3 regions of the Paraburkholderia sp. GAS333 genome follow, and region 1 is predicted to be linked to each of the others. Evidence: riboswitches for the same ligand, from Rfam matches in the RefSeq annotation. Region 1 holds a riboswitch; each other region holds the start of a gene.
What was found. Region 1 has a riboswitch for manganese ahead of mntP (manganese efflux pump MntP). Riboswitches for the same ligand answer to the same signal wherever they lie in the genome.

Region 1 (8,001 bases):
TGTCAATCATGACCCGTTGCGTCGGCAGTACACAGGCAATGGCAGTAGCGCCGTTACGGGCGCGCAGCGGCACAACAACGAGGTGACAGTATGAGCTCCAGCTTCAAACTCTCCGCCGTTTCCGCTGTTTCCACTGTCTCAGTGATTGCTTCTCTCGCTTGCGCGTTCGCGCCCGCCCTGGTCGTGCAGCAGGCCCACGCGGCCACGCCGATCACGGTGACCTCGCAGGCCGCTCTCGATGGTCCGATTCGCTACACGGTCCGCGTCACGTCGAAACAGTTCGGCAATTCCCAGGAAACCCGCACGATCCGCTCTGGCGAGTCGGACGATTTCACCTGGAAGACCGTGCCTCCGGGCGGTCCCGTAGCCGGCACGGACGACTGCCCGAACTATTCGTCGCTGCCGGTCGATACCAACGGCGCGATGATCCGTCAGACGCAGATCCGCTTTGCGCCGGTTGTCGCCGGCGACGGCACGGCGACTGTGCAGATGAACTTCCAGGCGCAAACTCCGCACGGCGTGAAGACGGTGACGAACGGCGGCAAGACGCTCAAGTGTCCGAACGACGTAACCGTCAGCCAGATTCTGCGTTTTACGATGCCGGTCAACGGCAGCACGAAAACGCTGACGCTCAATGACGGCACGGAAGTGGCGATCAGCGCGAAGCGGTGACCGTCGTGTTGTGCGAAGCGTGCAATGCGGTGAGGGCAGTTTGCGTGTTGGTCGCGCGTTGATGGCTGGCGAGCGGACCGAAGCAGAGGTCCGCTACGTGTCGTGTCACGACCGCGTTGCATAGCGCAAGCGCGCATGCCGCTCAGCGTCACTGAACATGGCCCGAGCGGCATCCGCAGAGCGACGTTAGCCGCGCTTCGCCGCCGCCCGTTCCACCAGCCGCGCGGACAAAAACCGGTGCTCTGCCGAAAACAGCCGCCGGTACGTCAGCAGCACCGCGCCCACTGTCCCCAACGCGGACGACGCCGCAATCAGAAACATGATCACGATCTGATACCGGACCGCCTGCAACGGCGACTGACCCGCCAGCACCTGACCGGTCATCATGCCGGGCAGGCTGACCACGCCGACCACCGCCATCTGGTTCAGCGTCGGCATCATCCCCGCGCGCACCGCCTGACGCGCCGGCGCCTGCGCCGCTTCCCAGCGGGTCGCACCGAGCGCCAGCGCCATGTCGACACGATCGCGCCGGGCGGTCAGTTCCTCGGTCATCCGTTCGATTCCGAGCGACACGCCCGTCAACGTATTGCCGAGAATCATTCCGAGGATCGGAATCGCGTATTGCGGCTCGTACCACGGGTGAATGCGGATCACGACGAACAGCCCGACCGCCGCCACCAGCCACGAACTGACCCAGATCGACAGCACGCTGTCCGCGCGCTGCCCGGCGTAAGTGCGGCTGCCGCGATTCGCACCCGCGAACCCGGCGATCAGCGTCATCAGGATCATCAGCGGCAGCACGACGAACCAGTGGTCGTAGCGGAACACCCAGCCGAGCACATAGCCGATGGCCAGCAACTGGACCACGGTGCGCACCGCCGCCCACGCAAGCTTGCGCTCCAGATCGAGCTTCAGCGCCACCGACACCACGCCGTTCACGACGATCAGCAGCGCGGCAATCGCGACGTCCCAGAGACTCAGGTTTTGCAGGGTCATCGCGCGGCCTCCTCGTGCGCGGGCGATGGCGCCGCGCTTTCGTCCAGCACGCCTGCACGCATGGTCAGATGGCGCTCGCTCATGCGCGCGGCCTGGGCCGGATCGTGCGAGACCCACATCGACGCGTGACGTGACGGATCGGCGTCGAACCACGCCTTCACGAGACCTTCGATCGCCTGCGACGACTCGGGATCGAGCGACGCGGTCGGCTCGTCGAGCAGCAGCACTTCGGGCGTCAGTTGCAGCACGCGGATCAGCGCGGCGATCTGCGCTTCACCGCCGGAGAGTTCGCTCGCGCGCTGGTCGAGAAAGTTTGCGCTGCGGCCGGCCTGCACCGCGAGGCTCGCCGCCCGCGCGCGATCGAAACGCACGTCGCGATAGGTGCGCAACTCGAACGGATAGCGAAGGTTGTCTTCGACCGTGCCGTCGAGCAATGCGGGCCGCTGCCGGATATACGCGACGTTGCGCCGATAGCGTGGAATCGCCGCGCGCTCGACCGGCGCGCCGTGCCACAGCACGCGCCCGGCATCGAGCGGATCGAGCAGCGCGAGCGCGCGCAGAAACACGCTCTTGCCCGAGCCGGACGGCCCGGTGATGGCGACGCGATCACCCGCGCGCAACGCGAAGGTAGTGGGCTGCAACAGCGTCTGGTCGCGCTGTGGATCGCGCCGGACGATGCCGTCGGCGAGAACAAGGGGGACGTCGGTCATGAGTGGGATCGTAGCGGCGTAGTGGGGGCACTGCGCCATCTATCTAACCGCTCGGCGAGCCGCCGTCAATAGACGTGCGGCCGATGAGCCCTCAGCCGAGCGGAAACTCAGCCGATGATCTGAAGGTGTTCCGCCAGAATCGTGCAGCCGATCGCGATCAGCACGACGCCGCCCGCCATCTCCGCGCGCCTGCCGGCCACGTGACCGATGACCCGTCCGAGCAGCACGCCGATGGTCACCATCAGCGTGGTGGCGAGTCCGATTGCAGCGGCCGTGGAGTAAATGTTGACGTCGACGAACGCGAGGCCCGCGCCGACCGCCATCGCGTCGATGCTCGTTGCGAAGCCGGTGACGGCCAGCAGCCAGAACGAATGGGTCGCGGGTTTTTCCTCTTCAGCCTGCGGCGTGCGAAAGCCGTTGCGCACCATGCGCGCGCCGAGCACGAGCAGCAGCGCGAACGCGATCCAGTGATCCCACGCGGATACGTATTGCGCCGCCGCCTTGCCGAGGAACCAGCCGATCAGCGGCGTGAGCGCCTCGATGGCACCGAAGATAAGCCCGGTGCGCAGCGCTTCGCGCCAGTGCGGACGATGCAGCGTCGCGCCTTTGCCGATGGCGGCTGCGAAGGCGTCGGTGGACATGGCGAAAGCGAGGAACAGTGTGGCGACAGGATTCATGACAGGAGTGGCTCGAGGTCCATGGTCGGGCGGAAAACCGCGACACACCGCCGCGCCCGACCGGTCGCGTGATGTGTCGATGGTCTTGCCAACCTGACGGCTACCTGCACCACGGTCTGCGCGACCGAGAATGTTGATGCAGGCGCTTCTGGGTAGAAGCCGGCTACTCCCCAAAGACAGGGCGCAAGCTTAACACGTCAGAAAGCATTCTGTAATAAATAGCCTGTGTTGACGGGGGGTTTGCGTGAAGGGCTATTTGACGAGATCGTCCAGACGTTCGTCGTCGATACCGGCGGGTTCGAGGTGCGCGGTGACATCGGCGGACTGGAACAGTTGCTGGACCGCTTTTTCCGCGTTGTCGCTGATCGTGTGGCCCTCGTTGACCGTGAGCGAGCCTTCCACTTCGACGTGGAACTCGACGAACACGCGGTCGCCGCCGTCGCGTGTGCGGATATCGTGCACGTTCTGCACGCCGTCGCAGCCTCGCACGGCCGCCTCGATACGCTCGCGGTCGGGCATGTCCAGCTCACGGTCGAGCAACTGCACCAACGCCTGCGCGGCCATGCCTCGCGCGTTCCACAGCATGTACAACGAGATGACGATGGCGCCGGTCGCATCGGCGCGCGACCAGTCGAGAAAATGGTCGAGCAGCAGCGCGGCCAGCACCGTCAGGTTGACGGCGACATCGGTCGCGTAGTGCGCGCGATCGGCGGCAATGGCGGTGGAGCCGGTGCGCCTGACCACCAGCGTCTGCATGCCGACGAGTCCGGCTGCGGCCAGCGAGCTGCCCACGATCACCGCAATGCCGAAGCCGGTCTGATTCAGCGGTTGCGGATCGAAGAAGCGGCGTGTCGATTCGACGCCGAGTCCGACCGCCGCGCCTGCCAGCAGCAGCGCCTGAACGAAGGCCGCGATCGCTTCGGCTTTGCCGTGTCCATAGCGATGACCTTGATCGACCGGACGCGCCGCATAACGGACGCCTGCAAAGGTCACCGACGAAGCGAGGACATCGACGAGGCCATCGGCGGCGGAGGTCAGCAGCGAGATGGAGCCCGTGGCGAGCCATGCCCATACCTTGACGACGACGAGAATCAGCGCGACCGCCAGAGCAACGATGGAGGCCATGCGGCGGAGTGCTTCATCGGACATGCGTTCGGACATCGTTGCGGTCTTCGGTCGTGGCGATAGGCGAATGAGACCACGCTTTGCGGGTCAATGGATAGGCCTGTGAAGGAATGCAGGTCACGCTTGCATAAACAAGAAAAGGTTGAAGCAGTCAGCCGCTTCAACCTTTATGTGGGCATGCTGGTTTCAGCCTGCCTTGCGGATCGGCGCAAAGCGCCGCTTGCCGAGCACCGGCGTCAAACGCCGGAAACGCTCCCGCTTATGTTCTTCTTCGAAATGGCTCAGCGACGGTTTGACCAGATCGCTGCGCGACACGATTCCCACGAGGCGCATGCTCTTGCGATCTTCGACCACCGGCAGCCGTTCGAGATTGTGGACGGCCAGTCTTGTTGCAACGAGACGGCAGGTTTCGGAAGGCAACGCGTAGGTGGGGCTCATCTGCGCGAAGACGTCGGCGAGAAGTGCGGCGCGTTTGACTTCTGCGTTTTCCCGGCAGAATTGCTCGAGCAGCGCCCGATCGGCCACGCCGATCACCGCGTCATCACGCAAGACGGGATACGCGCGGCGCGTCTGATTTGCGCCGAAAAACTTCTGCAAGGTTTCGCCGACCGTCGCGCCTGCGTCGATCGAATCGACGGTGGGCGTCATCACTTCGTCGACGAAGTGACGCTCGAGCGGATCGACCCCGTACTCGCGATAGATGTGATAACCACGGCGCGCGATTTTCTCCGTCATGATCGAGCGGCGCATCACGACGGCCGAAAAGCCGTGTGCGATCAGCGTGGCGGTCAGCAACGGCAGCAGCGCGTTGGCGTCGTGAGTCAGGCCGAAGGCGAACACGATCGCGGTCAGCGGTGCGCCAAGCGTTGCGCCGAGCGTCGCGGCCATGCACACGAGCGGCCACAACGCCGGCTGATTGCCCGGCAGCCAGTGCGACAGCACCGTGCCCAAACCCGCGCCGAGCATCAACAGCGGGGCGAGAACGCCGCCCGACGTGCCGGACCCGAGCGCCACGACCCACATCACCGCCTTCACGGCGAGCAGTGCGAGCGCGATCTGCAAGGCGATGTGCTGATGCAGAAGATCGCCGATCACGTCGTAACCGACGCCGAGCGCGCGCGGCTCCAGCCATCCGCCGATGCCGACCACGACGCCGCCGAGCGCGGGCCACCACATCCAGTGAATCGGCAGCTTGCCGAACAGGTCCTCGGTCTTGTACAGCGCGGCGGAAAGTCCGGACGCCAGCGCGCCCGACAACAATCCGGCGATCACGCACGACAACAGCGCCCAGCTGTCCGGCGCGGCAGTTTCAAGCGGGAACAGCGGACCTGTGCCGAAGAAAAGCGCGCGGGCAAAACCGGCGACCGCGCACGCGATTGCGACCGGCAGGAAACTGCGCGGCCGCCATTCGAACAGCAGCAGTTCGACCGCCAGCAGCACGGCGGCCACCGGCGTGCCGAACACCGCCGTCATACCGGCGGCCGCGCCCGCGACCAGCAGCGTCTTGCGTTCGGCGGCGGTGACTTTCACGCATTGCGCGATCAGCGAGCCGAGTGCGCCGCCGGTCATGATGATCGGACCTTCCGCGCCGAACGGGCCGCCGCTGCCGATCACGATGCCCGACGACAGCGGCTTGAGCACCGCCACTTTCGGCGACATGCGGCTCTTGCCGAACAGGATCGCTTCGATGGCTTCGGGAATGCCGTGTCCGCGAATTTTTTCGGAGCCGAAGCGCGCCATCAAGCCGACGATCAGACCGCCCGCCACCGGCACGCCGATCACCCAGAGGCCGAGCGTGTTGCCCGCAGGCGAGCGTTCGGCGAACGATAGCGTGCCGAAGAAAAACAGATTGGTGAACAGATGAATCAGGTTCAGCAAGACGAAGGCGGCGAGCGTGCTGACCGCGCCGATGCAGGCCGCCAGAACGAAGATGCCGGGCAGCCGCGCGTTGGCCGCGAAGTCGCGCTTATGGGAGTCCATGCTCATGATCAGTCGAGGTCGATCTGTGGAATCTGGAACGCACCTTCAAGCGATTTCAACTCTGCCCGGTGCAGTTCGGCGAGCCGTGCGAGCACGCGTTCACCGGCTTTTTCAAGGTGGACTTCCACCTGACGGCGATCGTTGTCGCTGACCTGGCGGCGCACGAGTTCGAGCGCTTCGCAACGCGATACCAGCGCGACAACGCCGTGATGTTGCGACTGAAGCCGCTCCGCCAGTTCGCCGACGGTTGCCCAGTCGCGGTCGGGATAGCCCTTGATATGCAGCAGCAACAGATACTGCAACGGCGTGATGCCTTCGCTCTGCGCGGCCTGTTCCGAGAACCGTTCGAAGCGGCGCATCTGATAGCGAAACTCGGACAGTTGCTCGAAGTCGGCTTTATTCAGCCCGCGAGTGCGTGTTTTCATTGGAGACCTGCCGGTGCGGAGAAACGACGAATATATCACATGATGATGTATTTTATTTTCGTGCGATTCGTGCGATTCGTGCGATTCGTGCAGATTCGCCTTCGCCGTGTCATGCAGCCTGACGCAGTGTGTCCCCTGTCTGTCGGTACAGGCCTGCGATCAGATCCACTTGCGTAATCATTCCCGCCACGTGTCCCGATGCATCGAGTACCGGAATATGGTGATGGCCGTGAGTGGCAAAAATCGGCACGAGGTCGGTGATCGGCGCGTTCGTGCGGATCGTGCAGACCTCGGTGGTCATCACGTTGCCGACGGTCGGCGTACGTAGCCCGTCGCCGCGAAGCCATCCTTCGAGATAGCGCGTGAATGGCGCCGGTTTATCGACTCCGCGCCTGTCGGCGAGATCGGCGCGCGTCACGATGCCGATCAGATTCCGGTCGGTGTCCGTTACCGGAAGCGCCTTCACGTTGTTGCGTTTCAGCAGATCCCACGCGGCTGTCGTGTGCGTGTCCGCCGATACCGACACCACGTGACGCGACATGATGTCTTCGCAAGTCAGTTCGTTGAAGCTGCGCGAAAACGCCTGAAGCTGTGTTTCCCGCAGCAGCGATTCGAGGTCATCGGGATCGATGTCGAGCATTTCGCTGCGGCGTTTCAGAACAGCATCGAGGTCGGCGCGCGTGAAGCTGTCGCGCGCCGGGTTTGCAGCGTTATTTGGCGTGACGGCAACGCGAGCCTGCCGCCCCGAATGCGGATAGCGATGACCCGTAGCCGCGTGATAAGCGATTGCCGCGACGAGCAGTGCGGCCGACTGGATCGCAATCGGTTCGAGTACGAAGCGATATCCCAGTGCGTGAATGGCCGGTCCGCCGAGCACCGCCGTCAAAGCGACCGCGCCCGATGGCGGATGAACGCAGCGCAGCGCGAACATTCCGCAGATCGACAACGCGACGGCAAGCGCGGCCGCGAGCACGGGTTCGCCGATTGCGTATGCACAGGTCACGCCGATCGTCGCGGACACCAGGTTGCCGCCGACGATCGACCACGGCTGCGCCAGCGGACTCGCGGGCACGGCGAACAGCAACACCGCTGAGGCGCCCATCGGCGCGACGAGCAGCGGAATGTTCGCAGTGGGCCCGAGCAGCAGGAACATCGTGCCGCCGGTGAAGGCGATGCCGAGCAGCGCGCCGAGGCACGAGCGCGCGCGCTCCTGCCATCTCACGGTGACGGGTGCAGGAATAAAGCTGGCGAGCCAGCGGAGGGCGATGGAGCGGAACAAGATAGATACGGGACAAGGAGTGAAGGCGCGACGCCGAGCCGTGATTATATGTCAACGTGATATAAATGCGCTCGCGTGGCTCCGCTCATGCGCCACGGCGAAATTATCACGTTGTGATGTGAAATGAAAACAGCCGG
Region 2 (8,001 bases), on a different contig from region 1:
CGTTCGCCATTGCTGATGTCGTTTGCACCGGAGCAGTCGCCCGAAGCACTGGCGCTGATCCGCCGGATTCAGGCTCTGGACGACGTCACGCTGCGGGAAGCGCGAACCGCACAGTCGGAACTCGCCAACGAATACCGCACCGCGATGGATCGCACCCGCGCCGCGAACAGTTACAACAGCGTCGCGTTGATGCGCTGAGCACACGCGCGCCGCTGCATGCCCGAGCACTCATAAGAAGAACAGGCCGGCCAGTCCGGCAACATGCTTCACCAGGCCCGCCTCGCGCGGGCTTTTTTTCACCTCGCCGATTTTCGCGTCGCCTGTCCCGTCGAAGCCACCCTCTGAAATACGGGGCAATCCGGCCTCTACTCCGCCAATCGTCCGCGACGCGCGACCGTAGACTAATCACAGCGCATTGCGCCTGCGTCCCGCCCACTTTGGACTGTCTGGACGGTTTGCCTCGTCCGGCATCCGGCGGACTTCCTGCTGGCAGCGACTCACGCAGACGCGAATGCAAATACTCACGCACCACCCGGCGCCATAGCGAAAGCAACGGCACGCCGCTCCTGGCTTCGACCTCCACGCACGCTCAGGCCGACGCGGCAGGAACAAGCCCGGCAGACGCGCCGTTAAGCAACATCCCAAGGACCGAAGCGAATTCATGACTACCGATGCCGATCTGCAACAGGCTTTGACTCACCATCGCGCCAGGCGTCTGCCGGAAGCCGAGCGACTGTACCGGGCGATCCTGCAGGCTCGCCCCGACCATCCTGAAGCGAATCACAACCTCGGCGTGATGGCCGTCCAGACCGGCCAGCCCGGCGCCGGCCTGCCGTTTTTTAAGGCAGCCGTCGAAGCCGCGCCGCAGCGTCCCGAATTCTGGTCGCTCTATCTCGACGCGCTGATCATGACCGGCCGCGACGACGAGGCTCAGCAGGTAGCCGCACAGGGACGGCAGCGCGGATTGGCGTTGTATGCGGTTCAGGTCGAACCGGTCGATGCGCCAGCGCCGCTTCGCAGCGAACTCGATGCGCTCGCAGACGAATTCATCCAGACGCTGGAAACGCTCGATAAACAGGGCTTGCACGCCGACGCGGAAAATCTCGCGCGTCAGATGACCGGCCTTCTGCCGGAACACGGCTATGGATGGAAAGCGCTGGCGTACGCGCATCTGCGGCGCGGCGATCTGGCCGGTGCATTGCAGCCGCTCACGGAGGCGGCAACACGCGCGCCCGCAGATGCCGAGCTTGCCCGTCACCAGCGCGCGGCAAAGGCCATGCACGATGCGCTCGCGCTGGAGCAGCGCAACGAACTGCATCAGGCAGGCAAGCTTTTCCTGGAAGTCCATGCGCTTTATCCCGACCATCCCATGGTCAACCATCGGCTCGGCGTGATTTCGATCAGGCTGAACCAGTCGAAAGCCGCAGTGGACTACATGGAGCGGGCGCTCGGCGGCGATCCGAACAATTGCCAATACTGGGCCAACTACATCGACGCGCTGCTGCAGGCTGGCGAGTTGAAGGCCGCGTGGATGGCGCTGGAAATGGGCCAGCAGCGCGGTTTGAGCGGACCGAATATCGACAAGCTGATCGGCGTCATGACGATGATGTCGACGCAAACCACCTTCATGGTGCCGAGATCGCTGAAAAGTCCGGGGGAGCCACTTGCGGCTGCACAACCGAACTTGTCAATCAGCGCAGTACTCGCCGCGGCCACTCCGCCGAAAGCCACAGCACCTCTTCGCCAGGCAGGAAAAGCCGCACCGGCCAGCGGCGAAATCGCTGCGCTCGTCGAGCTATACAACCGTGGACGCATCGACGAAAGCATCGCCGCCGCGCGCAAGCTGATCGACACTTACCCGTCGCACGGCTTTGGCTGGAAGTTGATGACCGTCTCGCTGCATAACCTCGGCCGCTATGACGAGGCGATGGAATACTGCGCGAGGGCTCGCGAACTTTTCCCGAACGACGTCGAATTGCTGCAAGTGTCCGCCAGCATTCTTGAAGCAGGTGGTCATCACGAGAAAGCCGAAACTGATTGCCGCCGGATGCTCGAACTCAGCCCGGATCATCCGGAAGGCTTGCGGATTCTCAGTATCGTGCTGATCTCGATGGGAAAGCTGGAAGAGGCCGAACGCGTTTCCCTGCGCGCGATCGAGGTCGCCCCGAACGCGGCGCTACCGTACAGCGCGCTTGGTGTGACCTACATGAAGCAGGGCAATCTCGACAAAGCGGCCGCTACCTTCCGGCGCGCGATCGAACTCAACCCCAACGGCGACCTCGCATACAACAACCTCGCGTTCTGCATGACCCACAGCGAGAATGCCGACCCGGCGGAATTGTTCGCGACCCATCGCCTGTTCGGCGATCAATTCGAAGCGCCTCTCAAGCCGAATTGGGCGCCGCATGACAATGTGAAAGATCCGGAGCGCCGTTTGCGCGTCGGCTTTATTTCCGGCGATTTCTGCCGTCACGCGGTGTCGAATTTCTTCGAACCGGTGCTGGAACATCTCGTTCGCGATCCCCGGATTTCGCTGCACGCCTTCTCGAATACGTCGACCGTCGACCAGGTCACGCAAAAAATGCGCGCGACCTTCGAACACTGGCATCCCGTATTCGGCATGAAAGAAGATGCGATCGCCCAACTGGTCTGCGACAACGAAATCGACATCCTGATCGATCTCGCGGGTCACACCGCGAATAACGGACTGCTCGCCATGGCGCGCAAGCCTGCGCCCATCCAGGCATCATGGATCGGCTACCCCGGCACGACGGGCCTGACCGCCGTCGACTATTTCCTCGCCGACCGCTACTGGGTGCCGTCCGAACAGTTTCGCGACCAGTTCACCGAGCAGATCGTCTATCTGCCCGCGCTCGCGCCGTTCAGCGCCGATCCGCTGTGTCCGCCGGTCAATCTGCTGCCCGCACAGAGCAAGGGTTACGTGACCTTCGGCAGCTTCAACCGGATGGACAAACTGCGTCGCGAAGTCATCGCGCTGTGGGCGCGTTTGCTGCGCGAGGTACCGAACTCCCGCATGCTGATAGGCGGCCTGCCCGCCGACGGCAGCCTCGGTGACCTCCCGGCCTGGTTCGCAGAAGAAGGCATCGCGCGCGAACGCCTCGACTTCCGTCCCCGCTCGAGTGTGCCGGTCTATCTGCAGCAGCATCACCACGTCGACATCTGCCTCGACACGTTCCCGTTCTCCGGCCTAACCACCGCGCTGCATTCGCTGTGGATGGGTGTCCCGACACTGACGTTGCCGGGCAAAACCGTACCAGGGCGCAGCGGCCTGACAGCCATGTCGCACGCCGGACTCGAGATGTTCATCGCGCAGGACAAGGACGATTTCGTGCGCCGCGGAGTCGAACTGACGTCCGATATCGCTGCACTGGCCGCGCTGCGCGCAGGCATGCGCGAACGTTGCGAGAACTCGCCGATGTTCCGCCCCGCGGAGATCGCGGATGGCGTTTCCACAGCGTTGCGCGTGATGTGGCGTCGCTGGTGCGCTGGCTTGCCGGCGGAGTCGTTCGAGGTGAAGGAAACGGCTGCGCAGCAGGTGGCCTGAAGCAGGTGGGTCGACGCGCTGCCGCGCGGCCCACACCACTAATCGACTGAAATCAATGAAACCGATCCGACTCGTATGCGGCACCCGCCGCAGCCGTGAGCAGTTTTCCAACGAAACGGCGCTCGGCCGTTCGCTGAAGCTCTACAAGCATCTGACGGAACCGCAACTGCATCTGTTCGACAGCAACACGCTGGGGTTGTCGACGATCTATAACAACGCGATCCTGTACGCGCAGCAACACCCGGCGATTCTCGTGTTCATTCACGACGACGTCTGGCTAAACGATTTCTTCTGGACCGAGCGGATCGCCGAGGCCGTCGCGAAGTTCGACGTGATCGGGCTCGCGGGCAATAAACGGCGCGTCGCCGGACAACCTTCGTGGGCATTCGTCACGCCCGACTGCAAGTGGGACGAACGGCAATACCTGAGCGGTACGGTCGGACACGGCAAGGGTTTTCCGTGCGAGATCGTGTCGTCGTTCGGGCCGGCCGGCGTCGAAGTGAAGCTGCTGGACGGCCTGCTGCTCGCCGCCGACAGCACGACGCTGGTCAACAGCGGCCTGCGCTTCGACGAGCAGTTCGCGTTCCACTTCTACGATATGGATTTCTGCCGGCAGGCCGAATTGAAAGGCTTGCGGATGGGCACCTGGCCCCTCAGCGTCGTGCATGAAAGCGGCGGCGCGTTCGGCAGTCAGGGATGGCGCGACGGTTACGCGCGGTATTTGCAGAAGTATGGAAGCTGAGGTTTCGCAGACGTCAGCACGATGTTGCCGCAAAGGAAATTCGCGGCAACGTCGTGCGTTGCATCACGCTCCGATCAACGCGAGAGCGTGACCGCCAGATACGCCGCGTAGAGCACGCCGCACACCAGCAACGCCCACACCGGCAGTCCGCGTTCGCGCACATTGATACGCAGCCACGCGGCGGCGACCAGCGTGATCACGATGCCCGTCACCACTTCGATGCGCGGCGTCCACGGCGTCAGCAGAATGCCGATCGCGGGCAGCAACGTCCCCTGAAAAACCATCGCACCGGTGATATTGCCGAATGCGAGCGTGTCCTTGCCGCGCCGGATCCACAGAATGCTGTTGACCTTCTCGGGCAACTCCGTGGCGATCGGAATGATCAGCAGCGACAACAGCAGCGCCGAGATGCCGAGCATCTGCGACACACCGCGCACGCCGTGGATGAACCCTTCCGCGCCCCATACCAGCAAGCCGACCGCGATCAGCAGTTGCAGCGCGATGGTCAGGAGATTGGTCGGCACGCCCAGGCGCGAAAGCAGCATCGTGCCCGGCGCTTCGGTGCCGTGCCCTGCGTCGACGAGATCGCCCGACGCGCGGAACGTCATCACCACGTAGGTCACGTAAACGCCAACCAGCGCGACGCTGAATAGCGCGCGGACAATCATCTGCGAATGCGGCACGTACATCGCGGCGGCGGCCAGCACGAATGCGCACAGGAAGTAGTTGAGATCGCGCGTGAAACCGGTGCGCTCAGGCACGACGTGGCCCGTTACACCGCGCGACCGAAGAATCGCCAGCGTCATCAGGAAAGTGGACAGCGTGGAGAGCATCAGCGGCGCGCCGAGAATCGCGCCCACGCCGATTTCCTGATTAACGGTTTGATCGCTGGTGCCGCTCGCGATGGCGAGCAGCGGCACCAGCGTTTCGGGCAGCGCCGTGCCGACCGCTGCGAAAAGCGAGCCGGTCACGCCTTCCGAGATTTTCAGACGTTCGCCCAGATGTTCGAGTGCATTGGTGAAGAGTTCGGCCGCCACCAGGATGACGACCAGCATGACCGCGAGTTCGAAGAAGAGGCTGGTCATGCGCGGCATCCGGTGCACGAGGTGAAGACATGGCCATGCGCTTGGCGACGGATTGCCGGAACGGCATGCGGGAAGAATGGCGAGGCGCTACGGTAATTCACGGGACAACTCCGCGGTCGGACGACTATGACAAACCAATGACGCACCGCCACCCGTCCGACCAGAACGAGGCAATACGCCAATGGTCTCGCCAAACCGACCCGGTCGAACGCGCCATGACCCGCAGGCCAAGTATGTTGACGCGCTCTCCTTCAACGAATGAAGGAAGGCTACTCCCCAGTGACGAGGGGATTTTACGGGGATGCAGGGCTTTCAACAAGGTTCGACCATAGCGCTAGCAGAATCGCTGATCGATGACGCTTGCGTCTCGCACTCCCCGGTACAGGTCAGCGCCTTTTACAGACGATTGAGAAAACGTGCGCTTGCCGCCCACCCGCGGCTATCTGCATCTGCGCAATTTCAACGGCCTTGAGGCCGCTTGCGTTAAGTAACGGCTCAATCGATGCTTCACTGAAGAAGTTAATGTGTTCGTGCCAGTGTCTGCGCTGACGGAAAATCTCAACTGAGCCAGGATTGGCGCGCATTAAGTCCTCATAGGGTACTTCTATGTAGAGGAGCGTTTCTTGTGCCATCGCGGCCGCAATTTCCCGAAGCGTATCGGCAGGATAGGGCACATGTTCGAGCACGTTCGAGGACACAATCAAATCGTATTGCGTCTCGTCGATCACTTTCTTGTCGACGCGGGTTGCTCCGTCCACCACCGGCTTGCCGGAAATGTCATAAACATGGTGCAACGCACATCGGTTACGTAATGGCGTGTTAAATCCCGTGTCGCCGCCCCAGTCGAGCACCTTCGGAATATCGCGCACGTGGCGCTCGAGAAAAGCCTCGATCTGCGGAATGTAGGGCGATCCATCGACGTAAATCTGGTTGCGAGCTCTGTAGCCCGGCTCGAAGCGCTCCCTCAGCGCGGTGTAGGCCTCACCACGATAGTCTGCGTAAAGCGCCGCCATCTCTGCATCGTCAAAGCGGATGTCGAGAAACATTGCGCCGCAGTCGGCACACTGAACGCTATTGCATAGCGGATAGGCATGGCCCAACTGAATATCACGAAGCCCCCATTCTGGCGTCACTTCAACGGGTTCCCAGCCAAAGGCGCGGTTTGCGACGAATGGCATCAGGATTGAGGGGCTGCGGTTGAGTCGAGTGCCCTGACAGCAGACACAACGGTCTGCAATGCGACTTCGGTGGCGAAAGGGCGAATAAGCGTCCGTCATGCTGAATCCAGTTTATTGTTCGGCGGCGCACATTCCGGCTATTCGCGTCTGCGCCGTCCCGAGGTACATACAACATCAGGAATGTCATCGCGCTGCATTGCATCTATCCGAGAGAACTACCGCAACTACGCAGCGTTCAATTTCACTGCAGACGCGCGTGCCTTCATGGCCTCTCGTGCATAAGCGAGATTCGCCTTGAATTTTTCCGATGTGGGCAACTGTCCGGGCAACATGTCCGTCAGTTCAGTCAGACCCGCAATGAATCGCTGAAGCTCCGGAAAGTGCAACGAGAAACGTACATACACCTCCACAAGACGCTGCTTCGCTGCGAGGATCTCTTTTATAGTCAGGTTGCCGTCAGCGGCTTCACCTCGCAGAAATACCTCCCACTCAATGAGCCCCATCGCGAAAATCGGACTACCGTTTGCCGATTCCTGCGCACCATGCCTCCGGAATGCACCGTGATAGCCGCCTACCACTGCAATCGGCCCCAGCCTGGCCACCGCGAGGTAAGCGCAGACATCGCCAAGAAAGTCAGGTACATGATCTTTGTATTTACTCAAGTCCGCGATCTCGATGCGGCTTTTGTCCAGCATCACGAAACTCGGCTCGCCGATGAAGTTATCCAGTTGCGGCAGCATGTTCCGGACAATGTGGCTTCGATCGATCAATGCTATTTCACCGTTGCCCAGAAGGCGTGGCGGCGTGTGGACAATTGCGCTTTTCGCATCGATCATCACGCGCCCGTGAAACGCCATCGCGGCCTGTGGGAACTTCCGCAATGCATCAACCAGCAATGCCACCGACTCTGGCATCAATATGTCGTCGTAAAAGAGCCACTTGATGTACCTTCCGCGAGCCTTCTCCCATAACGCGCGCGCATTTTCGCCGCCGTTGTCGAAGCCGTGGTGAAAGTACTTGAGCTTCGGATTACCAAACTGGCTCACGATTCCTTCGAGCGCACCATCCGATGTATTGTCGCCGACGAGGATTTCGATGTCCTCGAACGTTTGCGCCAATGCACTGGCTATCGCCTCCGTCAGGAATTCTGGACGGTGCGCAGGAATGAGAATGCTGACTGTGACCACTACTTATCCTCTGGACAATCGCGATGCGATGAAATTCTGACGCCCTATGCCGCGACGGCTTCGGGGGTGACAGGCGTATTGAAGCCGCCCACCCTGTTGACCATGTCGACGAGCGCCTGTTGAGTGAGCCACTCGTCATTGTTGTCGCTGCTGTAGTAGAAGCCGTCGGGCACCGCGTTGCCAACCTTGACGGCATGCCGTTCCGCGCGCCGGTCGTCGAACTCCGGAACGATCACATAATGCG
Region 3 (8,001 bases), on a different contig from region 1:
CGGTATGACGCATGCCGTAGAGGTCGAACTTGCCGCTCGCCTCGGTCTGGTTCGCCACGCTATTGGTCGCGTATTTGCCGCTCTTTGCCTGCAGACTCAGGATGTTCGAGGTCGCGCTCGTGAGTTGCGGATTTGTCGCGATGTAGTCGAGCGTCGAGCGGCCGAATACGGTCGTGTTCTTCACCTTCCATGCGTCGTTGATGCGATGTTCGACCTTCACTTCGCCCGTGTCGGTCTGGCCGCGCCGGTAATCGCGCGAGTTGAGTCCGAAGAACTGGCCGCGGTCTGTCGCCACCGGCGTGCCGCCCGTCGAGCGGAACGGCGAGCTGAAATCCGGCATGTCATAGGTGTTCAGATGGTAGTAGCTCACCGTGACCGTGGTCGGCGAGTTCAGGCCGAACGCGATCGACGGCGCGACGCCCCAGCGCTTGCTATAGATGTCGGTGCGGCCAGCCTGATCGGCATCGTGGCCCATGACGTTCAGGCGGATCGCGGTGGTGTCGTTGAGCTTCTGGTTCCAGTCGACGGTCGCGCGTCGGTAACTATCCGTACCCAGCCCGACGCTGCCATTGATGAAATTGTCGGCTTGCGGCGCCTTGGTGGTGATGTCGATGCTGCCGCCCACCGAGCCGCGTCCCGCGTACACCGAGTCGGGACCTTTGACGACGCTGATGTTTTCGACGTCGAAGGTCTCGCGGTTTTGCACGCCCGAATCCCGCATGCCGTCGACGAAAATCGAGTTGCGCGATTCGAAGCCGCGGATCACCGGACGATCCGCCGAAGGATTCGCCGCCGCATCGCCGCCGAGGAAGGTGATGCCCGGCACGGTGCGCAGCGCGTCGGTGAAGGTCGAGACGTTCTTTTCCTTGAGCACCTCCTGCGGGATGACCGTGATCGAGCGCGGCGTGTCGATGAGCGGCGAGGTGAATTTGTACGAAGACAGCGATTTCGTCTGCAGGTCCGACGGGGCCGACGAAGTCACTTTCACTGCAGGGAGCGTGGCGTCGGTGGCGGTGCTGCCGGCGTTGCTGGAGGGGGTCGAAGCCGCCGTTGTGGATGCCGGGGAGGGCGGCGTGGCGGGCGTCGCCTGCGCGTGGACGGCGGTGGTCGCGAAAAATCCGGAGCAATACAAGGCTGTAACGGACGCGATCGTGCGCATCCTGAACTGGGCGGAAGATGTCATGGCGTGTAGTCAGTTTTCGACGGTCCACTGCCTGACAACTCATGACCGTTCGTTAGAGGCGCCAAGCGTGGATTCGGTAATTGCAAATAGTCATGATTCGCATTTGCGGTTATGGATTGTAAAAATCAGAAAGCATGTTGTAAATGCGTGCTGGGGAAACGCAAACAAATTGTTGGAATTTGGTAAACGGGTGGATTGTTAAGGGAACGTTAAGGTTGGGTGTGGTTGTGGATGGTTGCCTGCCTGGGTGGGTTGGCGCGCTAGTCGGCCGTCTGGTGTTGGTCAAAATGGGCATAGCGGTCGCGCACCAGCGCCCTGGTTTGTGCCCGCAGGTTCGCCAGCAGTGTGCGGCTGGTGGGCTGTGCCGAAACGAGCCCGGCCGGTCCAGCAGCCTCGTAGCGCCACACCAGCTGGCTGACCTGACGCTCACACAGTTGCAGCCGTTCAGCGGCCAGTACGATCGTCTGCCGGTGCTGGATGACCGCCTCGATGATCTTCATGAGCTCGAGCTCATGCATGCGGATCGTGATGAATCCACGTGCGTTCATGGTCGGGCTCCGGGCTGGCTCTGATGCCGCTGCATGCACCACAGCAGCCAGCCCGGACATTTCTAACTGGCTCAAACCGGACATTACAACTTAGCCGCTACAGACTTTGTGTTGATAATTTATATTATGTCAAATTAAGATGCAGTCCCCAGCCCGTTTAGTAATCCCACACCACCTTCAAACTACAACAATCCCAAACCCTCCTTTTCCCATTGCCGATCAACCACTTACCCCAATCCACCACCCACTAGCAGAAACCCCAGACAAACCCGCTAATCCTCCACGCCCCAAGTGCCGTTATCATGCTGGCCAAACCAATACGAAGGAGACAAACGATGCTGAAAAAATGGGCCATTTGCGCCGCGCTTTTTGCCACTGCAGCCGTCGCCTACGCGGACGCAAAATGGGAGGTCGTCAGCCAGAATCCCACCGCGACGTTTTATGTCGACACGGAATCCATCACGCGCACCGGCCAGACGGTGAACGTCTGGACTAAGGCTGTCAACAGCACGCCGCGGATTCAATCCGGTGACCAGATCGCCACTGCCTACGGGCTGGATCACTTCGTCTTCAACTGCGCGGATAAATCCGGCGCGCTCGTGAGTTTCGCCCGGTTCGATCAGACCGGCGCGACCATCCAGTCGCTCGCACGCAAAAAATACGAGATGGAAGCCGTCGCTCCCGACACGCCCATGGCGATCCTCCTGCATCGCGTTTGCCAGTAGCTGCGAAAGTTTGCCAGTAGTTGCAAAAGTAACGCAGCCAGCCGTTTCGTGAATCGCCAACGCGTTGCTTGCTAAATGCTTTCATCGAAGAGGGTTTGTCTGAATCGCCTTGCCTGGGGCGCTGTCAGACCGCTATAATCGGCGCCTCTTCGGGGAGTAGCCGCCTTGGACGAAATGTTCAGGGGCTCGCGTCAACATACTTGGAGCGGTCGTCAGACCGTCCATGGCGCGCGCAGCAATCGCCTGGCAAGACCGATGACTCACACTCCCACCAGCCGGGTCGCGGGAGTGCGTGTCATCGTGATTTGACCGTGCGGCCCGGTTATAACAAACCCCATGCAATCATTCCTCGTATCCACAAGCGTTGTCGGTCTCGCTGAGATCGGCGACAAGACCCAGTTGCTGTCTCTGGTTCTTGCGGCGCGCTATCGCAAACCTATCCCTATCGTGCTCGGCGTGTTCGTCGCGACGCTGATCAATCACGGCTTCTCGGGTGCGCTCGGCGCGTGGCTTGCCAGCATCATCAGGCCGGAAATCATGAACTGGGCCGTGGTGGCGTCGTTCGCGGTCATGGCCGTGTGGATCCTGATTCCGGACAAGCTCGATGATGCCGACGCTCTACCCGTCAAAGATTCAATGGGCGTGTTCGGAACAACGGCAATCACGTTCTTCATCGCGGAAATGGGCGACAAAACCCAGATCGTGACAGTGGCGCTCGCGGCGCGATTCCACGAATTCTTCGGCGTCGTGGCGGGCACGACGCTCGGCATGATGCTGGCGAACGTCCCGGTTATCTATCTTGGCCACAAGTTCGCTGACCGCTTGCCGACCAAGGCGGTTCATATCCTGGCGGCGCTTATTTTCGTCGTACTCGGCGGCCTCGCACTGCGCACGGCGCTGTATCCGGAAACTCACTCGATGTTCTGATCTTCCGGCGTGACGTGACGGCTCCCGTGGATTAGCGGAAGCCGTCACGCAGAACTTGCAGCGCGAGAAAACCGCTTACATCGGCGGAGCGACGCCGTCCTTTTCCACGACCACGCGTTGCGCGACGAAGGTGCCTTGCGACGCGGGCGTGGCGACCACAAACACTTTCTTGCCGGCGGTCAGGTCGGTGCGCGCGGCCGACGTGAACGTGACGATGGGCACATTCGCGGGGACCGTCACCGTGTTGTTGCCGCCCTTGTACGACAGCTTCAGATCGCGGCCGCTGGTGCCCTGAACGACCGTGTCGACGTTCGCGTTGGTCATCGAGCTATTCGGGCCGAGATCCCAGTCATAGTGCCCTTCCCCCGTGCCGCGCGCGGATTCCGGGAACACCACCACTTCGGTCGCCGTCAGCTTGCCGTCAGTGCCAGTCGTCGCGGCCGTGCCGACGAAAGAGCCCTGTTTAATATCGGACAGTTGCATGGCCTTGACGGCGGACACGGTGACCGTCGGCTTGAGGTCGATCGACACGGTGTCGCCGCTGCGGCGGTGCACCTTCAGCACGTCGCCGTCGAGCGAAACGATATCGCCGCGGATGCGCGATGGTTTGACCGCCGGGGTCTGCGCAAGCGCGACGCCGCTAATAGCCAGCGTCACGAGAGTAACGCCGAGATTCAGACGAATAGACATGGATGCTCCGTAAAAAACCGTTGGTTTGACCTGCGACTAAAGAAAAAAGACTGAAGACCGGTGAACCTCAGGAACCGCCGAACCAGTTGTAGCCCTGGTTCTCCCAGTAGCCACCGGGGTATTCGTTCGTCACGCTGATCGCGACGATATGTTTCGGATTCTTGTAGCCGAGTTTCGTCGGCATGCGCAGCTTCATCGGAAAGCCGTACTTCGGTGGCAAAACCTGGCCGTCGTAGGTCAGGGTCAGAAGCGTCTGCGCGTGTAGCGCGGTCGGCATGTCGATACTGGTCGAGTAGTTATCGGCGCAATGAAACGCGACGTAGCGGGCCGTGGTATCGGCGCCAGAGCGTCTGAGAAAATCGGCGAAACGCACGCCTCCCCATTTGCCGATCGCGCTCCACCCTTCTATGCAGATGTGCCGCGTAATCTGACTTTCCTGCGGCAACGCGCGCAATTCTTCGAGCGTCCACACACGCTTTCCATGCGCGAGGCCGTTCACCTCGAGCCGGTATGTCGCGGGATCGACCTCGGGTACATCGTCGATGTCGTAGAACGCGTTGAACGGAAACGGCCGCGTGATCATCGACTCCGGATAGGTCGGCGCCATTTCGTTCGGGTTGAACAGCAGAGCCTGCACGTCGTCGTTGAAGAACGACATTTTGCGCAGCATGGTGTTCACCGATTTGTCATTGGACAGGTCGCAACCCGACAGCATCGCAATGCCGCCGAGCGTGAGAATCCGCTTTCCGAGCAGCCTGCGTGCGGGGTTTTTCAGTTCGCGGCTCACATCCTTGATGATCGCGTCGGCGTGGGACGAAAAAATTGCGGCCGGCTTTTTAGCCTGTTTTCTGAACGTCATGGTTACCGTCCGCGAATCATCAGAAGCAGCGAGCGCGGCACCAGCGCGACCATCACGACGTGCAACACGAAGAACGCAACCAGTACGCTCATCGCGACGAAGTGCACGACGCGCGCGTTGTCGTACCCGCCCATCAGCGTGCGCAGCAGCGGGAATTGCACTGACTTCCATACGGCCAGGCCCGACACGATCAGAAGCGCGATATCGACGATGACAACGAGGTAGGCAAACTTCTGCACGGCGTTGTAGCGCGAGAGATCCTGGTGACCGAGCTTGCCGCGCAATGCGGCCAGCAGGTCCGTTACAAGCGACCTGGGACTGACCGGCAGGAGCTTTTTCCGCAGACGCCCGGAGGCGATATTCACGCCGACATAGACGAGGAAATTCGCGACGAGCACCCACATCACCGCGAAATGCCAGAGCAATGCGCCACCGAGCCAGCCGCCGAGCGTGATCGCGGGAGGAAACTGAATGGCCCGGAAGATCGGCGACGCGTTATAAATCTGCCAGCCGCTCGTGACCATCAGCACGACCGCGAGCGCGTTGACCCAGTGCGTGATGCGCACCCAGGCGGGTTGAATCGTTGCGTGACTCAAAGTTGTCTCGTCATGGATGATGTTGCCGGTTGTTTGCACGGCTGTCGTGTGGGATGCCTGATCGGCGAGCGCCGGCTCACCTTGCAATCCAGCCTGTGCCTTATCGACGTAAACACCACCTGGGAGGGATTATTCCGCGACGGATATAGAAATTTTTCTTACGGAACGGTAAGACGTCATGGACGCGTGGGAGATGTGCAGGAGCGTTCGAGCGACGCGCCGAAGGAGATGTAATTCGCGTGGCCGGAAGCGTGGGTGTGGATGGCGAGCAGCCGTGCCGAGCCAATTCAAGGATCGAGCCTTGAGCATCGAGCGCGGCAAATGAATCCAACCTTGCCGTCTCAGTAACGATTGAAGCGGCAACCGCAACCGGGTGCGGGCAGCGCCCCTTCAATTCAATCGGTACCTGCCTACATCGCACCGGCAGCGCCGGCATGTCGGTCCCACGTATCGCGTGACTTGCCGGACGAAATGAAATCGGAGGACTGAAGCGCAACCGTATCGCGACTTGCAGTCGAGCGCTTCGCGGTGGCTTTAGCCAGAATGCGACTGACGCATGAATAGAACAATTCGAGTTGTCGTGCGTCTGAGGTGTTTCGCTCCAACTCGAACACATCTTCGAGCACGCGACGCGAAATATGGAAGCGTTGTAGTCCGCGGGCAATACGAACCGAGAAAACGACGCCATCACTGTTATGTGGCACCGCAGCCCAAATGAGCGCATGGTTACTCATGAAGCCCCCGTGAATCCAGTTCTTCAGATCTAAACCGGTTAATCGATGGTGGCACAGCTCAAAATGGGTGAATACGTTTCAAAATTATGACTTGCCATTTATGCGACATTTTTACAACGGGTTATATTGCGGCGCAGCAAAAATGTTTTAGACTGAAGAACGGGCGCGGTCTGAAGCGCCCCCATGGAAAAAAGGACGGGAGAACGGACCATGATCTCTCATGCATCAACGAGCCGGACCGAACCGGAGTTGCATATTTTCGAGCAGGCCGGAGGCTGGCACTGGGGAATCACTGTCCCGCGCGCAATGGGCAGCGGATTCAAGGTGATTGCATACAGCGAACAAACCTTCCCGGCAGAGGACATTGCCCGCATCGACGGAAGTCATGCGCTGGAATCTCTGCAGGTGGCGGCACATACGAACTGACGCGCCGCCCTCGCCTCGACGCTTTAGTCGTCACTCTATTCGCGCCTCATTTCTTGACTTGAGGCGCCCTCACCCACGTTGCGATTGTCGGCCGCTATTCGAATACCGGTTCCGGGCGCAGTTCACGCGTGGCGATCCAGCAAAGGATCGATCCGGTGCAAACCATGATTGCGCCCTTCCAGAAAGCGAATGGGAGCGGCGCATTCAGCAGTTTCGCCGCGAGCACGGACGACAAAACCGGAATCAGATAAGACGCGCCCGCGAGCACTGTCACGTTCCCATGCAGAATTCCGACATTCCACGCGGCGTAACCGAATCCGATCGCTGAGGCCGCAAGGAACAGGTAGATGACCGTGTGTGGACTGAAGTCCATCGCGCCGCCGCCATTGATCGCGTACTTGATCCACAGCGCGGCGGCCGTCAGCATGAAAAACAGCGTCACGCCGTTGCTTCCCTTTGCATGTCGCGCTGTGACGGTGCAATACCCCGCCCAGATTAAAGCGCCGGTAAAGGCCAAGCCGAAGCTCAGCGGATTCGCTTTGACGTTCGCCAGCATTTCCGCAACATCGAAGCCCTGATCGCCTCCGAGAACCCAGCCAATTCCGATTAAGGAAAGGACAAATCCCGGAAAGATCAAAAGATTCGATCTCTGGCCGTTAAAGAGAATGGCGGCGATCAGCGTGAAAGTCGGCCAGAGATAATTGACCATGCCGACTTCGACGGCCTGACGGCCGCTGTCGGCATAGCCGATCGAAAGCGACAGGCAAAGCTCGTACGTGACGAACAGCAGGCTGCCCCAGATCAGATAGGGACGCGGAAATTTTCTCAGATCGGGAAATCCGACCGTGAAGAACAGCATGACGGATGCCACCGTGTAAATCATTGCGGCGCCCGCGGTCGCGCCGAGTCCTTCGCTGACACCGCGCATCAGACCGACGATAGAACTCCATAGGAGCACCGCAACCAGGCCTATCAGCGTGGCCTTTTTTCCTTGGTCCATGGATATTTGAAGATATTGAGTTAGTTGTTACGCGTGGCCGACATGGGGTGTCGGCGATGCTGCGAGATGGAGTGAAAATGAAACGCCGGATTATCCCGCAATCCGGATCGTTTTGACTTCGAGATGTTGGTCGTGCGCGCAGACCGGCGCGTTGCGGCTGTCAGCACACCGCGCGTTCACACGCATCCGCATCCGCATCCGCACAACTGCCACATTTCTGTATAATTGCGAACGATTCTCAATTGCGTTTGACCCGGCCACGAGTCTCCGACCTCTGAACTATGAAAACCTTTCTGTCCAACGATCTTATCGA

Region 2: linked by a shared signal. The riboswitch ahead of ABH945_RS09940 (sodium:calcium antiporter) and the one ahead of mntP (manganese efflux pump MntP) in region 1 are both predicted to bind manganese.
Region 3: linked by a shared signal. The riboswitch ahead of ABH945_RS24330 (TMEM165/GDT1 family protein) and the one ahead of mntP (manganese efflux pump MntP) in region 1 are both predicted to bind manganese.

Annotation. Positions count from the first base shown of each region.
Region 1 covers NZ_JBNDKS010000001.1:1,581,387-1,589,387, reverse strand. The annotation lists gene ABH945_RS07070 (DUF6013 family protein) at 91-672, shown strand; gene ABH945_RS07065 (ABC transporter permease) at 859-1,668, opposite strand; gene ABH945_RS07060 (ABC transporter ATP-binding protein) at 1,665-2,378, opposite strand; gene mntP (manganese efflux pump MntP) at 2,486-3,055, opposite strand; yybP-ykoY riboswitch at 3,073-3,239, opposite strand; gene ABH945_RS07050 (cation diffusion facilitator family transporter) at 3,308-4,216, opposite strand; gene ABH945_RS07045 (chloride channel protein) at 4,367-6,166, opposite strand; gene ABH945_RS07040 (MarR family winged helix-turn-helix transcriptional regulator) at 6,169-6,585, opposite strand; gene ABH945_RS07035 (HPP family protein) at 6,695-7,864, opposite strand.
Region 2 covers NZ_JBNDKS010000002.1:151,055-159,055, forward strand. The annotation lists gene fliT (flagellar protein FliT) at 1-198, shown strand, start outside; gene ABH945_RS09925 (hypothetical protein) at 229-357, opposite strand; gene ABH945_RS09930 (tetratricopeptide repeat protein) at 662-3,565, shown strand; gene ABH945_RS09935 (glycosyltransferase family 2 protein) at 3,621-4,307, shown strand; gene ABH945_RS09940 (sodium:calcium antiporter) at 4,382-5,392, opposite strand; yybP-ykoY riboswitch at 5,511-5,682, opposite strand; gene ABH945_RS09945 (class I SAM-dependent methyltransferase) at 5,779-6,669, opposite strand; gene ABH945_RS09950 (glycosyltransferase family 2 protein) at 6,795-7,757, opposite strand; gene pseB (UDP-N-acetylglucosamine 4,6-dehydratase (inverting)) at 7,802-8,001, opposite strand, start outside.
Region 3 covers NZ_JBNDKS010000004.1:526,137-534,137, reverse strand. The annotation lists gene ABH945_RS24350 (TonB-dependent receptor) at 1-982, opposite strand, end outside; gene ABH945_RS24345 (hypothetical protein) at 1,008-1,385, shown strand; gene ABH945_RS24340 (helix-turn-helix domain-containing protein) at 1,444-1,731, opposite strand; gene ABH945_RS24335 (surface-adhesin E family protein) at 2,067-2,456, shown strand; yybP-ykoY riboswitch at 2,601-2,780, shown strand; gene ABH945_RS24330 (TMEM165/GDT1 family protein) at 2,793-3,383, shown strand; gene ABH945_RS24325 (hypothetical protein) at 3,459-4,073, opposite strand; gene ABH945_RS24320 (molybdopterin-dependent oxidoreductase) at 4,141-4,932, opposite strand; gene ABH945_RS24315 (cytochrome b/b6 domain-containing protein) at 4,935-5,528, opposite strand; gene ABH945_RS24310 (hypothetical protein) at 5,939-6,262, opposite strand; gene ABH945_RS24305 (hypothetical protein) at 6,473-6,688, shown strand; gene yddG (aromatic amino acid DMT transporter YddG) at 6,783-7,688, opposite strand; gene ABH945_RS24295 (hypothetical protein) at 7,970-8,001, shown strand, end outside.